One region of the Paraburkholderia sp. BR10923 genome, then DNA from elsewhere that is predicted to be linked to it. Evidence: riboswitches for the same ligand, from Rfam matches in the RefSeq annotation. Region 1 holds a riboswitch; the other holds the start of a gene.

Evidence for each region. A riboswitch is a leader RNA that binds a small molecule or an ion and turns the genes downstream of it on or off. The one in region 1 is predicted to bind thiamine pyrophosphate.
Region 2: another riboswitch for thiamine pyrophosphate. It lies ahead of AB3X94_RS31290 (FAD-dependent oxidoreductase); the one in region 1 lies ahead of thiC (phosphomethylpyrimidine synthase ThiC).

What each region holds. Positions count from the first base shown of each region.
Region 1 covers NZ_JBFPKO010000001.1:308,240-315,831, reverse strand. Annotated here, with positions in the region: gene AB3X94_RS01445 (cytochrome b/b6 domain-containing protein) at 1-541, opposite strand, end outside; gene AB3X94_RS01440 (DUF1223 domain-containing protein) at 591-1,454, opposite strand; gene AB3X94_RS01435 (hypothetical protein) at 1,563-2,021, opposite strand; gene AB3X94_RS01430 (GreA/GreB family elongation factor) at 2,611-3,015, shown strand; TPP riboswitch at 3,157-3,274, shown strand; gene thiC (phosphomethylpyrimidine synthase ThiC) at 3,363-5,294, shown strand; gene AB3X94_RS01420 (glycine zipper 2TM domain-containing protein) at 5,445-5,669, shown strand; gene AB3X94_RS01415 (hypothetical protein) at 5,914-6,381, shown strand; gene AB3X94_RS01410 (L-lactate permease) at 6,600-7,592, shown strand, end outside.
Region 2 covers NZ_JBFPKO010000022.1:76,875-84,466, reverse strand. Annotated here, with positions in the region: gene AB3X94_RS31295 (ABC transporter ATP-binding protein/permease) at 1-1,209, opposite strand, end outside; TPP riboswitch at 1,643-1,766, shown strand; gene AB3X94_RS31290 (FAD-dependent oxidoreductase) at 1,988-3,118, shown strand; gene thiS (sulfur carrier protein ThiS) at 3,184-3,381, shown strand; gene AB3X94_RS31280 (thiazole synthase) at 3,489-4,304, shown strand; gene thiE (thiamine phosphate synthase) at 4,301-5,404, shown strand; gene AB3X94_RS31270 (ABC transporter ATP-binding protein) at 5,499-6,320, shown strand; gene mlaE (lipid asymmetry maintenance ABC transporter permease subunit MlaE) at 6,317-7,084, shown strand; gene mlaD (outer membrane lipid asymmetry maintenance protein MlaD) at 7,176-7,592, shown strand, end outside.

The DNA.
Region 1 (7,592 bases):
GTGCGTTGTCGTAGCCGCCCATCAGGTCACGCAGCAGCGGAAACTGCACCGACTTCCAGATCGCGAGCCCCGAGAGCACCAGCACGATCAGATCGGCGATCGCGAACAGGTAGGCGAATTTCTGCACCGCGTTATAGACGCGCAGATCGTCGTGCGACAGCTTCCCGCGCAACGCGGCGATGAAATCGCGCAGCACCGCGCGCGGCGTCAGCGGCAGGAACTTGCGCAGGAAACGCCCGCTCGCGAGATTCAGCGCGATATACACGAGGCCGTTGAACACCAGCAGCCACATCGCCGCGAAGTGCCATTGCAGCGCGCCGCCGAGCCAGCCGCCCAGCGTGATCGCGGTCGGAAAGCTGAACGCCGTGAAGATCGGCGACGCGTCGTAGATGCGCCAGCCCGACAGCATCATCACGATCGCCGCGAGCGCGTTCAGCCAATGCGTGATGCGCAGCCACAGCGGGTGAATGACGCCGCGCTTGGGTGCGGCTGGCGCGGAGGGCGCGCCGGGGCGCAAGGCGTGCGGTGTGGGTGTGGACATGGCGGCTCTCCTCGGGCAGCGGTAGAGAATGCGGCGCGTGCGATGTCGATCAACGGCACGCGGGAAGATCGGCCGCTTGCAGCACATCGCCGCTCGCGTCGTTTTCGACGAACGCGACCACGCCGAAGCGGTCGGCGGCGTTGTCGATCGGATCGGCTTTCGCGTCGACGCTCGCTTCGCGTAGAGCGATGTCCTGACGAATCCGCGCGTGACCGGCGACGAGTGGCACGGGCCCGAACCAGGCACGGACGACCCGTTCGTGATGCAGCGTCGCGCCGCGGTTTTCGCCCGCGCCGACCTGCGTCGTCAGCGCGTTCTCGTAGACCGCAACATAGGCGCTCGACGGACCCGTGATGGCGGCTGCCGTCGTGCTGAACTGCGCATCGACATCGAACGCGCCGGGCGCACGCGGGCTCAGCGCGAGCGCGACATTGGCCTGCGCGGGTGCGGCGACGAGCTCGTCGATGCGGCGCTCGAAACTGTCGCGTTGCGACCAGTCGCGCAACTCGCGGCCCGCGACGAACACTTCCGGCGTATAGATCGTGTGCGCGCCCGCGAGATGCGTCAGCGTCTCCTGACGTTCGGTGAAGCGATGCTGGGAAAACCGGTCGCTCCAGCCGAGGCTGTTCCAGTAGTCGACGTGCAGTGCGAGCGGCACGATGCCGTGGGCGACGCCGTTGCTTTTCCATTGACCGAGCCAACGGTCGGCGGGCGGGCAGCTATCGCAGCCCTCGCTGCTGTACAGCTCGACGAGCGCTAACCGGTGCGCGGGGCTGTGCGTCGCGCATAGGGGCCCGGCCGCATCGGCCGCACGGATGCCCGAAGCGCTCAGCACAACGAGCGCGAGGCCGGCGGCGGCCCTGGAAAAAGTCGCAAAGCGCTGAAGTAGCGAGCGATTGTGCGCGGTCGACATGACGTGCTCCGATCGTAATCTGCACGTTTGTCGAACCGCGCGGCCGGTTATGACAAGCCTCTTTTAATTTTTTTCCGGCATGGGTAGCGAGCCAAGGCTCGCCGCGACTCAGTCGTAACTGACCACTACCGTCACGCGCGTGTCCGTATCGGTGCGCCGCGCGTTCAGCGACAGCACCCCGCCCGTGCGATCGACCGCGTAGTGGCCGTCGCGGGCCAGCACGCCGTGCCCGGCGCCATCGACGAAACGCGCTGCCACCCGATCGCGCGACTGCGTACCGCCGTTCACTTCGAGCGCGACATCGGCCCCGCTGACGACGCCCGGCGGCGCGCTGAACGTCACCGTGCGCGAGAAGCGCTGACCGGCCACGCTCGCGCTATCGACGGCGATGCCAGTGGGCGCCGTATCCGCGCTGATCTGCAGCGGCGGTGCGACGATCATCCCCACGAACCGGATCACGCCGCCCGTCACCGCCGATGCCGCCGGCGCCGCCAGCGGCGCGGCAAGCAATGCCACCACCGCGGCTGTGCGACCGAACGTTCGCCACCGCATTGTTTCCGCTTTCATGTGCACCTCTCTGTCAATCGGCGCGAATCGCGTCGCGCCATTCTCGCGCCATCCCGCGAATCGCTTCGCTGGAGTGCGGCCTTCGCTGCACTTTGTTTAACGGCAATCCTTTGACTGGCTTGAACGCAATGCGGATCAGGTCGCTTTCTTCTGGCACCGCACAAAGACGGCCGATCGACGGAGCGCGATGTCGCCAACGGAAGTGCCCGAGACAGCGTGCTAACATCAAGCTTTCGTCGCTGGTGTCGCGGGCTTCACGTTTTGCTGCGCGGCAACCTGCCGTTCGCTATTCCCATCACCTGGTCGTTTTGCCCGTGACTTCGCTGCGTCGTCCGACTTTCCGTGCTCTCGCCCGCTTGCGCCCATGCCGCGCAGGCGGCTGCGCGCGCGCGGGCGTCGCGCCGCACGGCACCGGCGAGACGTCCCGAATGCTCCCGCTTCACGCCGCCCGGCGCCCTCGCTGACGTAGCCTGCCGATATCCGGGGGCCGCGTCGCCGGGCTCCGGGCTTTCCCATTCGCACTCATCCGCCGACCACCCGCATGGGATCGTCGCACGCGGCCATCCTTCACCGCCTTATCGGAGTCCTGATGATGAAGAAGATCAAAACCTGCTATCTGACCGAACTCGACGTGACCCGCCTCGAGAAACATGCGGCCGCCAACGCCAAGCTGCAGCACATGCTCGACGACGTGCTCGAACGTGCGGTAATCGTCGACTCGCACGACATCCCGGCCGACGTCGTCACGATGAACTCGCAAGCAACGCTGATCGATTCGGCGAGCGGCGAACAAATGACGTGGACCGTCGTCTATCCGCCCAACGCCGATTTCGCGCAAGGGCGGCTGAACGTATTCTCGCCGGCTGGCCTCGCGCTGCTCGGCGCGCGCCGCGGCGAGAGCATCAGCTTTACGCCACCCAGCGGCGATCAGCAAGTGCTCAAGATCGACAAAATTCTGTATCAGCCCGAAGCCGCCGACGATTTTTCGCTGTAAGCCGGCTGTTCAATTGCTGTAAATTGCCCTGTCTGATGCGGTCTCGAAATTAGCATAGGAGATGTCTGGATTCATCTGGACCAGTTTTTTGAATCACTCAGACAGGTTGCCAAACCGCGGGCGGGCGGTGTATCGTGTGCGCTGCTAACGCGGGGGTCCTGCGTAGCGCGGAGCTGGAGGTCCGTGTTGCGTGGGTGAGAAATACCCTTTGAACCTGATCTGGATAATGCCAGCGCAGGGAAGCGTACGGATCTCGCACCAGCCTCAACAGCGTCACCTCTTAGCGATTTCCGACCACTTCCATCTCAGTCTCCTGCTTAGCCGCCCCACTTTGTACGGAGACTTACATGAACGCCAATCCGAAGTTTATTTCCGCCGAAGCCCATGTGGACGAGGCCGCCGTCGCGCCGCTGCCGAATTCGCGCAAGGTCTACGTGACCGGCTCGCGCCCCGACATCCGCGTGCCGATGCGCGAAATCTCGCAGGCAGACACGCCCGACAGCTTCGGCGGCGAAAAGAATCCGCCGATCTACGTGTACGACACGTCGGGCCCCTACTCCGACCCGGACGCGAAGATCGACATCCGCGCGGGTCTGCCCGCGCTGCGTCAGGCGTGGATCGAGGAGCGCGGCGACACCGAGCCGCTGACCGGTCTGTCGAGCAGCTTCAGCCGCGAGCGCGCCGCCGATCCGGCCACCGCGCAGCTGCGTTTCCCGGGCCTGCATCGCACGCCGCGCCGCGCGATCGCCGGCAAGAACGTGACGCAGATGCACTACGCGAAGCAAGGCATCATCACGCCGGAAATGGAATACATCGCGATTCGCGAGAACCAGCGTCGTGCCGAGTATCTGGAGACCTTGAAGGCGAGCGGCCCGAACGGCGCGAAGCTCGCCGCGATGATGGGCCGCCAGCACCCCGGCCAGGCATTCGGCGCGAGCGCGTTCGGTCCGAACGGTCTCAGCGAAATCACCGCGGAATTCGTGCGCGAGGAAATCGCGCGCGGCCGCGCGATCATCCCGAACAACATCAATCATCCGGAGAGCGAGCCGATGATCATCGGCCGCAACTTCCTCGTGAAGGTCAATGCGAACATCGGCAACTCGGCGGTGACCTCCTCCATCGGCGAGGAAGTCGACAAGATGACGTGGGCGATCCGCTGGGGCGGCGACACGGTGATGGATCTGTCGACCGGCAAGCACATTCATGAAACGCGCGAATGGATCATCCGCAACAGCCCGGTGCCGATCGGCACGGTGCCGATCTACCAGGCGCTCGAAAAGGTCAACGGCAAGGCCGAAGATCTGACGTGGGAAATCTTCCGCGACACCCTCATTGAACAGGCTGAGCAGGGCGTCGACTACTTCACGATCCACGCGGGCGTGCGTCTGCAATACGTGCCGCTCACCGCGAACCGGATGACCGGCATCGTGTCGCGCGGCGGCTCGATCATGGCGAAGTGGTGTCTCGCGCATCACAAGGAAAGCTTCCTGTACGAGCACTTCGAAGAGATCTGCGAAATCATGAAGGCCTACGACGTGGCCTTCTCGCTCGGCGACGGCCTGCGTCCCGGCTCGATCTACGACGCGAACGACGAAGCGCAACTGGGCGAGCTGAAGACGCTCGGCGAGCTCACGCAGATCGCATGGAAGCACGACGTGCAGGTGATGATCGAAGGTCCGGGCCATGTGCCGATGCAGCTGATCAAGGAGAACATGGACCTGCAGCTCGACTGGTGCGACGAAGCGCCGTTCTACACGCTCGGGCCGCTGACCACCGACATCGCGCCGGGCTACGACCACATCACGTCGGGCATCGGCGCCGCGATGATCGGCTGGTTCGGCACCGCGATGCTGTGCTACGTGACGCCGAAGGAACACCTCGGTCTGCCGAACAAGGACGACGTGAAGACCGGCATCATCACGTACAAGCTCGCGGCGCACGCAGCGGACCTCGCGAAGGGTCATCCGGGCGCGCAGGTACGCGACAACGCGCTGTCGAAGGCACGCTTCGAATTCCGCTGGGAAGACCAGTTCAATCTCGGTCTCGACCCGGACAAGGCGCGCGAATTCCACGACGAGACGCTGCCGAAGGATTCGGCCAAGGTCGCGCATTTCTGCTCGATGTGCGGCCCGCACTTCTGCTCGATGAAGATCACCCAGGACGTGCGCGAGTTCGCCGCGCAACAGGGCGTCAGCGATAACGAAGCGCTGCAGAAAGGCATGGAAGTCAAGTCGATCGAATTCATGAAGCAAGGCGCGGAGATTTATCAGCGGCAATAAGCGGCTTGCGCGACGCGCGCGCGACCTAGCGCCCTGCAGTATCGAAGCCCGCCGGCATGGCGGGCTTTTTTTATTCCGCCGCGTCGAGCAGGCACGTTGTGTGCTGACAGAAAGAAACAACTACTTCCAACAACGAAGGGAGTCAGCATCATGAAATCGATCCGTCAACTCGGTACTCGTCTTGGCACGGTCGCAGTCGCGCTTGCGCTCGTCGCGGGTGTGGCGGCATGCGGCGACATGTCCCCACGCACACGCGATACCGCGATCGGCGCGGGTGTCGGCGGCGCGGCCGGCGCGGCGATCGGCGGCAGCGGCTTGTCGACGTTGGGCGGCGCGGCCGTGGGCGGTGTCATCGGTAACCAGATCGGCAAGTGAGCGGCAAGCGAGCGTTGCGTCCGATGATGCGTCTGACGATTCATACAGGACAGCCAACCATTTATTCCGACCACGCACTGGACTGACGAGGGCCGCGAATGCGGTGCGCCCTCGTCCCGACAGCGCGCGTGGAAATAGACTGAAATATGCGGTTGCGGTTTTGCCACAGCGCTGCCGCGGCAGAAGCGTAAGCTCCTCATAACGACGTCGCGCGAGGCGGCATCGGTTCATCGAGGAGCGCGTTATGAAGTCCCGCGTCGTCACCCATCTTCGCGCGGTGCGCCTCTCGACGCCACGCGAGGCATCCAGTTTTTCCGCAAGGTTCGCGCGGCCCGCCGCCGCGATTTCCGCGCTCGCCTCCAGTCTGTTTTTAGCCGGCTGCTATTACCCCGTCGGCTACTATCCCGCGGGCTATTACACGTCGTACTATTCGACCGCGCCCGCGACCACACCGGACCAAACCGCACCGGCCACCGATCCACAGCAGACACCTCAAGCCCAGGCGCAAATGCAGGTCGCGCCGCAGGACATGCCGCCCGGTTATGCAACCGCCGCGCCCGTGTATGTGGCGCCGCCGGTGTATCCCGCCTACTATCCGCCGCCCGCTTATCCTTATCCCGCCTATTACGGCTATCCCGCCTACTATGGACCGTCGATTGCGATCGGCATTGGTGGCTACTGGGGGGGCCATTGGGGCGGCCATTGGCATTGACCTGTCTTTCGTTCGCCCGCCACCGCGCACACCCGCCCGTACTTTCCCGGCTTGACTCGCCGATATGGCGCTCTATTCTTGAAAGGTTGCACGCAGCACCCGCTTAAATCAGGCGCCGCCGCTTGGTCGAGGCCACTCGCGAGCGTCCGCCGTGCCAGAGCGACGCGCCGTCATGCGCAATCTCCCGCGTCGAATTACACAATAACGAAGGAGAGGTGATGTTTCATCAACTGCTCACTCCAGTCGGTAATTCGCTTGTTGCGTCGTTTATCGTCGCCGCGCTGCCGATCATCGTCGTGCTCGCGCTGCTCGGCTGGGCGCGCAGGCCAGCGTGGCAGGCGTCGCTCGCGGGATTGATCGTCGGTTTGATCGTAGCGATTTTCGTCTGGCAGTTTCCGCTCGGGCTCGCGTTCAACTCGGTCGCGGCCGGCGTCGTCTTTGCGATCTGGCCAGTGATGTGGATCGTGTTCACCGCGATCCTGCTGTACAACATCGCGCAGCGCTCGGGACGCTTCGAGGCCTTCCGCCTGTGGATGATCGACAACCTGCCGAACGACCGGCGCATTGTGCTCGTCGTGGTCGGCTTTTCGTTCGGCGCGCTGCTCGAGGGCATTTCGGGCTTCGGCACTCCGGTCGCGATCACGAGCTCACTCTTGATCATGCTCGGCTTTCCAACGCTCGAAGCGCTGGTCTTCACGCTGATCTTCAATACCGCGCCGGTCGCGTTCGGCGCGCTCGGCGTGCCGATCACGGTCCTCGGCGCGGTCACGCATTTGCCGTCCGATGTGCTCGGCAAGATGGTCGGGCGGCAATTGCCGTTCTTTGCAGTCCTGCTGCCCTTCTATGTGATCGGCGTGTACGCGGGCTTTCGCAACATGCTGCGGATCTGGCCGGTGCTGCTGGTGTCGGGCCTGAGCTTCGCGCTGACCCAGTTCGTCGTCTCGAACTTCGTGAACTACAGCCTGACCGACGTGCTGTCTTCGCTGGTTTCGCTGATCCTGACCGTGGCGTTCCTGCGGGTCTGGAAGCCCGTCGCCGATCCGAAATTTGCGATCAACGTCGATCGCATCAACGAGGTGCGCGGCAAAATCGGCGGCGTGCAGGGCTGGTATCCGTGGATCATCGTGTCGGTTGTCGTGATCGTCTGGACGGTCGCGAGGATCTTCACGATCGGCGACGTCAAGGTATCGTGGCCGGGTCTCGACAAGGCC
Region 2 (7,592 bases), on a different contig from region 1:
CGCGATATCGCGGATGCGCGACAGCGGGTTGCCATTGGGCAGCGCGAGCGTGAGGCTGTCGGTGGTAAGCGAGTTGCTGTCGACGAAATGCAGATTGATGCCGCCGTGTTCCGTGGCCGGCGACACCGATTCCTTCAGACGCGGCGAATGCACGACGCGCTTGAATTCGCGCAACCGGTTCACGGTCGCGCGCCATTCGACGAGGCTCGTATAACTGTTGATGAACCACGAGAACGAATCGCTGACGGTGCCGAACGCGCTCGAAATCTGCATCAGCACGCCGAACGTGAATGCGCCCGCGAAGTAGCGCGGCGCGGCGACGACGATCGGGAAAATGATCGCGATCTGGCCGTAGAAGCTCAGCACGAAGGTCAGGCGCTTCGTGTACTTCATCACCTGCCACCAGTTGTCGCGGATGCGGCCGAACAACGTGCGCGCGTTCGTCTTCTCGGTTTCCATGCCGTTGTAGAACGCGATCTGCTCGGCGTTCTCACGCAGCCGGATCAGACCGAAACGGAAATCCGCCTCGACTTTCTGCGCCTGATAGTTGATCGACACGAGCGGATGGCCGACCTTCTGCATAACGAGCGAACCGACCACCGCATACAGCGCGGCGGCCCAAACCATATAGCCGGGGATATGCAGCGGCATGCCGCCGAGCGAAATACTCAGCGCGCCCGCGAGCGTCCACAGGATCGTGATGAACGACACCAGCGTGACGACGGTCGACAGCAGATCGAGCGTCAGCGACAGCGTGGTGGTCGCGAACGACTGCAGGTCGTCGCTGATCCGCTGGTCGGGGTTGTCGGCGAGGCGGTCGCGCTCGATGCGGTAGAACGCGCTGTCGTTGAGCCACTCGTTCAGGTAGCGCGTGGTCAGCCACTGGCGCCAGCGGAAGCCGAGCATCTGACGCAGATAGCGTCCATACACGGCGAGGATGATGAAGCCGAACGCGAGTCCGGTAAAAATCATCAGCAGATGCGGGAAGTCGTGGACGTTCTTCTGCTGCAGCGCGTTGTAGAAGTCTGCGCTCCAGCGGTTCAAGCGCACGTTGATCCAGACGACGATCAGGTTCATCACGATGATCGCGACGAGCAGCGCCCATGCGATGCCTCGTTCCTCGGAAACCCAGTAAGGCTTGATCAGGCTCCAGGCGGAGACCTTTTCGTCGGACGGCAGCGCGGGGCTGGCGGAAGTATGTGGTGTCATGAGCGTCCTGATGAAGTGCTGACCCGAAGTGCATTCCGGCGGCGTACGGGTCCGATCTGGTTGACCCATGTCGGGCGATCCCGCTGACAGCCGGCCCTTTGCGAGGCCGTGGCTGAGGCGGGTCTGCGATACCTGGCCGGGCATCGCGCCCTCGCGCTCGATGAACGCGAGTCCGGACGGGCGCCCGATTCTGGCGTGACGCCCTTAAGCGAAAATTAATTTTTCGGGGCCGGCGTCCGCCGGGATGCCGCCGCCACGCATGCGGCCACGAGTGCCGCGCGCGCCGCGTTTTTTCGGCACCGGTCACGGCATTGTGCCAGAGCGCCGGGCCGCTTCGCATCGCCATCTCGCTAGACGGTGCCAGATCAAAATCGCGGCAGCGACGGCGGACCGCTGGTTTGCGGGCGCCGCGCCTTTTATGGTCTAATGACCTGCGACGAAACAGGGGTGCTTCGCCCACAGGCGGCATGATTTTCATGCCGGGGCGGCGAGGCTGAGAGAGACCCTTTGCACCCGATCCGGGTAATACCGGCGCGGGAAGTTTCCGGAAGCAACCGTCTTCCATTCCCCGCCGGGCGGCGAGCGCAGCTCACATGCACACGCCGTGACCGGCCGGCTTCACCCGCCGGTTTCGTCCTGGGTACGTGCGTTTTTGGCCGTACGGAAAGGACTCGATGACCGCCTATTCTTCAGACATGCATCTTTCTCTTCGTCACGCCGGCTCCGGCGTGCCGTGCCGCTTTGGTTTCGCCCGCCGCTGTCAAACGGAGCGGGCGCGATGAGCCATTCCGCTCGACCTGATTTCGCCGTGCTCGGCGGCGGTTTGTGCGGCCGGCTGGTCGCGTGGCGCCTCGCGGGCGACGGACATCGCGTGGCGCTCTATGAGCGCGGCGATGCCGCCGGCTCGCAAGCTGCCGCGTGGGTCGCCGCGGCGATGCTCGCGCCGCTGGCAGAAGCCGCCAGCGCCGAGCTGCTGATCACGCGGCTCGGTGCGAGTTCGCTCGAAAATTGGCCGCGCGTGCTCGCCGAACTGCCGGAGCCGGTGTTTTTCCAGCGCAACGGCACGCTCGTCGTCTGGCATCACGCGGATCGCACGGAGGCGCCGCTGTTCGAGCGCCGCGTGCGCGCGAACGCGCCGGCCGAGTTGCTCGACGGCGGCTTCGTCGCGCTTTCGGGCGCGCAGCTCGGCGCCGCCGAACCCGCGTTGGCCGGCCGCTTCAGTCAGGGCTGGCTACTGCCGCGCGAGGGCCAGCTCGACAACCGCCAGGTGCTGTCCGCGCTCGCCGCGGGGCTTGCCGAGCGCGGCGTCGACACGCACTGGAACACGCCGATTGACGACGCGTCGCTGCCCGACGCCGGTATCACGATCGATTGCCGCGGGCTCGGCGCAAAGCCTGTGCTGCCGACGCTGCGCGGCATCCGCGGTGAAGTTGCGCGGGTGCATGCACCTCACCTGCAGCTGACTCGCCCGGTGCGGCTGCTGCATCCGCGCTACCCGCTGTATATCGCGCCGAAGCAGAACGGCCTCTACGTGATCGGCGCGACCGAGGTGGAGGGCGAGGACATGTCGCCCGTCAGCGTGCGTTCGGCGCTCGAGTTGCTGAGCGCGGCGTTCTCGGTGCATCCGGGCTTCGGCGAGGCGCGCATCCTCGAGCTGAATTCGCAGTGCCGGCCGACCTTGCCCGATCACCGTCCCGCGCTGCTTTGGGACGGCGCGCGCACGTTGCGCGTGAACGGCCTGTATCGGCACGGCTTTATGATCGCGCCGGAAGTCGCCGACGAAGCCGTGCGCTTCGCGAGCGCGCTGCTCGACGGCCGCGTCCGGGACGCCGACGCATTCGCCGGCTGGCGGCGCGACGCACGCTGGAGCGAGCTGTTCCAACAGTATTTCGCGCATGAGCCGGCCTGAGCGTAGCGGCAAACGTGCCGCACGCGATGCCGCTTGCGCCATCGATTGAACCGTATTCGAACACCATGGACATTCATATCAATCAGAAGCCGTTGTCGCTGCCCGAGGGCGCGACTGTCGCCGATGCGCTTGCCGCCTTTGGCGCGCGTCCGCCGTTCGCGGTCGCGCTCAACGGCGATTTCGTCGCGCGTGCGCAGCATGCGGCGCGCGCGCTGCAAACGGGCGATCGGCTCGACGTCGTGCAGCCGGTCGCGGGCGGCTGAGCGCGCTCGCGCCAGCCTGCTGCTTACCGAATGCAACAACCGTCGCCGAAAACCCATTGCCGTCACGCGGTCGGTTCTAGCCGCGACGGCAAACCAGGATGATGCAAATGACTTCTCACGAGAGCGCCGACGCGCTGACCCTATACGGTCAAACTTTCGCAAGCCGCGTGCTGCTCGGCACGTCGCGCTACCCGTCGCTGCAATCGCTGTCCGATTCGATCGACGCCGCGCGCCCCGGCATGGTCACCGTCGCGCTGCGCCGTCAGATGAACGAGGGCAACGCGGAAGCCGGCTTCTTCGATCTGCTCAAGCGCCACGGCGTGCCGCTGCTGCCGAATACGGCGGGCTGCCTGAGCGTCGGTGAAGCGGTGACGACCGCGCATATGGCGCGCGAAATCTTCGAGACCGAGTGGATCAAGCTCGAACTGATCGGCGACGACTACACGCTGCAGCCCGACCCGGTCGGCCTGATCGAAGCCGCCGCGCGGCTCGTCAAGGATGGCTTCAAGGTGCTGCCGTACTGCACCGAAGATCTGGTGATCGGCCGCCGTCTGCTCGACGCCGGCTGCGAGGCGCTGATGCCGTGGGGCGCGCCGATCGGCACCGGCAAGGGCGTGATCAATCCGTACGGGCTGCGCGTATTGCGCGAGCGGCTGCCGGACGTGCCGCTGATCGTCGATGCCGGGCTCGGCGTGCCGTCGCATGCGGCCCAGGTGATGGAGTGGGGCTTCGACGGCGTGCTGCTGAATACGGCGGTGTCGCAGGCGACGCACCCCGACGCGATGGCGCGCGCGTTCGCGCTGGGCGTCGAGGCGGGCCGGCAGGCGTATCTCGCGGGCCCGATGGCCGAGCGCGAGAGTGCGCACGCGAGCACGCCGGTGGTCGGCATGCCGTTCTGGCATCAGGATGGAGGTGCGGCATGACGCAGTCGTTGACGCTGAAGGACCGCGATCTGTTCTGGCCGACGGCCGACGAACTCATCGAAGCCGCCGAGCGCATCCGCGCGCGGCTTGGCGACTGGCCGCCGACCCACGCGCCGTGGCGCATCTGCCTGACCGCGCCGGACGAACCGAACGGTGGCGACCTGATCGTGATCGCCGACGCGCAGCAGCACGGCGAGCAGATCGCGCGCTGGCTGACGCGGGGCGCGGGCGTGATCGTCGCTGCGGAAAACCGTGCGACGCTGCATCTGGGCGGTGAGAAATACGGCCTCGAAGGCCATCTGGCGGAAGACTGGATTCCCGCGCTGGCCGCGTTCCTCGACTGCGGTTTCGATCCGCACGACGCGCTGGTGCTCGCGCTCGCGTGGCGCGACGGCGACGAGACCCGCGCCGACGACGCTTTCCCGTCCGACCTCGGCCGCTTTCCGCGCCTTGCCGATCTGCCGCTGGCACCCGCCAAGGCGTTCCCGCGCTGCCCCGACAAGCTCGGCCTGTATCCGGTACTGCCGACCGCGGACTGGGTCGAACGGGTGGTCGGCTACGGCGTGAAGACGGTGCAGTTGCGCCGCAAGTCGGCCGAACCCGCCGACGAACTGAAGCGCGAGATCGCCCGCTGTGTGGTCGCCGGCCGCGCGCACGACGCGCAGGTGTTCATCAACGATCATTGGCAGGCGGCGCTCGAGGCGGGCGCGTACGGCGTGCACCTCGGCCAGGAAGACGTTCATACAGCGGATCTGTCCGCGCTGGCCGACGCGGGCATCCGTCTGGGCTTGTCCACGCACGGCTTCTACGAGATGCTGAAGGCGCTGCATTTTCGTCCGAGTTACATTGCATTGGGCGCGGTGTTCCCGACCACGACCAAGGTCATGCCGACCGCGCCGCAGGGCTTGCGACGCCTCGCACGCTATGTGCGGCTGCTCGACGGTGTGGTGCCGCTCGTCGCGATCGGCGGGATCGATCTGCAGGTGCTGCCGGAGGTGCTCGCGACCGGCGTCGGCTGCGCGGCGGTGGTGCGCGCGGTCACCGAAGCGGCCGACCCAGCCGCCGCGGTTTCTGCGCTGCAACACACGTTTACGCAATAATCGTCAGGCATAGTCAAGGAACGGGGCACCTCAAGGCAGCTTTTGCATGATGGCCCTATAATTCGGCCTTCCGTGTAAAAGGATTGTCAGTTTGGTGCCTTCCTCCCCCGAGACCATACTCGAGCTGCGCGACGTCGACTTCGGTTACGGCGACCGGCTCGTCCTGTCGAATCTGAATCTGCGCTTTCGCCGCGGTCAGGTCGTCGCGGTCATGGGCGGCTCGGGTTGCGGCAAGACCACGGTGCTGCGGTTGATCGGCGGCCTCGTGCGCGCGCAACGCGGCCAGGTGCTGTTCCATGGCCAGGACATCGGCGGGCAGACGCGCGAAGGCCTTTACGCGCTGCGCCGCAAGATGGGCATGCTGTTCCAGTTCGGCGCGCTGTTCACCGACATGTCGGTGTTCGAGAACGTCGCCTTTTCGCTACGCGAGCACACCGATCTCCCCGAAGAACTGCTGCGCGACCTCGTGCTGATGAAGCTCAACGCGGTCGGCCTGCGCGGCGCTCGCGATTTGCTGCCGTCGGAGATTTCGGGCGGCATGGCGCGGCGCGTGGCGCTCGCGCGCGCGATCGCACTCGATCCCGAACTGATGATGTACGACGAACCGTTCGCCGGCCTCGACCCGATCTCGCTCGGCATCACCGCAAATCTGATCCGCACGCTGAACCAGGCGCTCGGCGCGACGTCGATTCTCGTCACGCACGATGTGCCGGAATCGTTCGCGATCGCCGATTACGTGTACTTCCTGTCCAGCGGCGGGGTGCTCGCCGAAGGCACGCCGGACGAGCTGCGCGCGTCGACCGACCCGACGGTGCGGCAGTTCATCGACGGCGCGCCGGACGGCCCGTTCAGATTCCACTATCCGGCGCAGACGCCGCTCGCGGCGGACTTCGGCATCGGCGGAGGCCAGTCATGATCAGTACGATCGGTCGCTCGGTCATCACCGGGCTCGGCACCGCCGGCTACGCGACGCGCTTCTTCCTGCGGCTCGTGCTCGAAATTTTCCCGCTGCTGCGCCGTCCGCGTCTTGTCACGAAGCAGATCCACTTCGTCGGTAATTATTCGCTCGTGATCATCGCGGTGTCGGGACTGTTCGTCGGCTTCGTGCTCGGGCTGCAGGGCTATTACACGCTGAACCGTTATGGCTCCGAGCAGGCGCTCGGGTTACTGGTCGCGCTGTCGCTGGTGCGCGAGCTCGGGCCGGTCGTGACCGCGCTGCTGTTCGCCGGGCGCGCGGGCACGTCGCTGACCGCCGAAATTGGCCTGATGAAGGCCGGCGAGCAGCTCACCGCGATGGAAATGATGGCCGTCGATCCGGTCAAAGTCGTGATCGCGCCGCGCCTGTGGGCCGGCATTATCTCGATGCCAATCCTCGCGGCGATCTTCAGCGCGGTCGGTGTGCTGGGCGGTTACGTGGTGGGCGTGCTGCTGATCGGCGTCGATGCCGGCGCGTTCTGGTCGCAGATGCAAAGTGGCGTCGACGTGTGGCGCGATGTCGGCGCCGGGGTCGTCAAGAGCGTGGTGTTCGGTCTCGCGGTGACCTTCGTCGCGCTGTTTCAGGGCTACGAGGCAAAGCCGACGCCGGAAGGCGTGTCGCGCGCGACGACCCGCACGGTCGTGTACGCGTCGCTCGCGGTGCTCGGGCTCGACTTCCTGTTGACCGCACTGATGTTCAGCTAAGGCCGCGCAGCGTGCCGGCTGCCAGCGGCGTACGATGCGCCGCGCACGGCGGGAAGCGGCGGCGGCGCGGCGGATTCACTTTGGGATGACGATGAAAAAGAATGTTCTCGACTTCTGGGTCGGCCTGTTCGTGGTGCTGGGTTTCGTGGCGTTGCTGTTTCTTGCGCTGAAGGCCGGCAATATGAGCTCGCTGTCGTTCCAGGCAACCTACCCGGTCAAGCTCAAGTTCGACAACATCGGCGGGCTGAAGCCGCGCGCGCCTGTAAAGAGCGCCGGCGTGACGGTCGGCCGGGTCGCGTCGATCGGCTTCGATAGCAACACCTACCAGGCGCTCGTCACGATCGATATCGACAAGCAATTCGAGTTTCCGAGAGACACTTCGGCGAAGATCCTGACCTCGGGTCTGCTCGGCGAGCAGTACATCGGGCTCGAGCCGGGCGGCGACTCGGAAATGCTGAAGGCGGGCGATACCATCGCGATGACGCAATCGGCGATCGTGCTGGAAAAC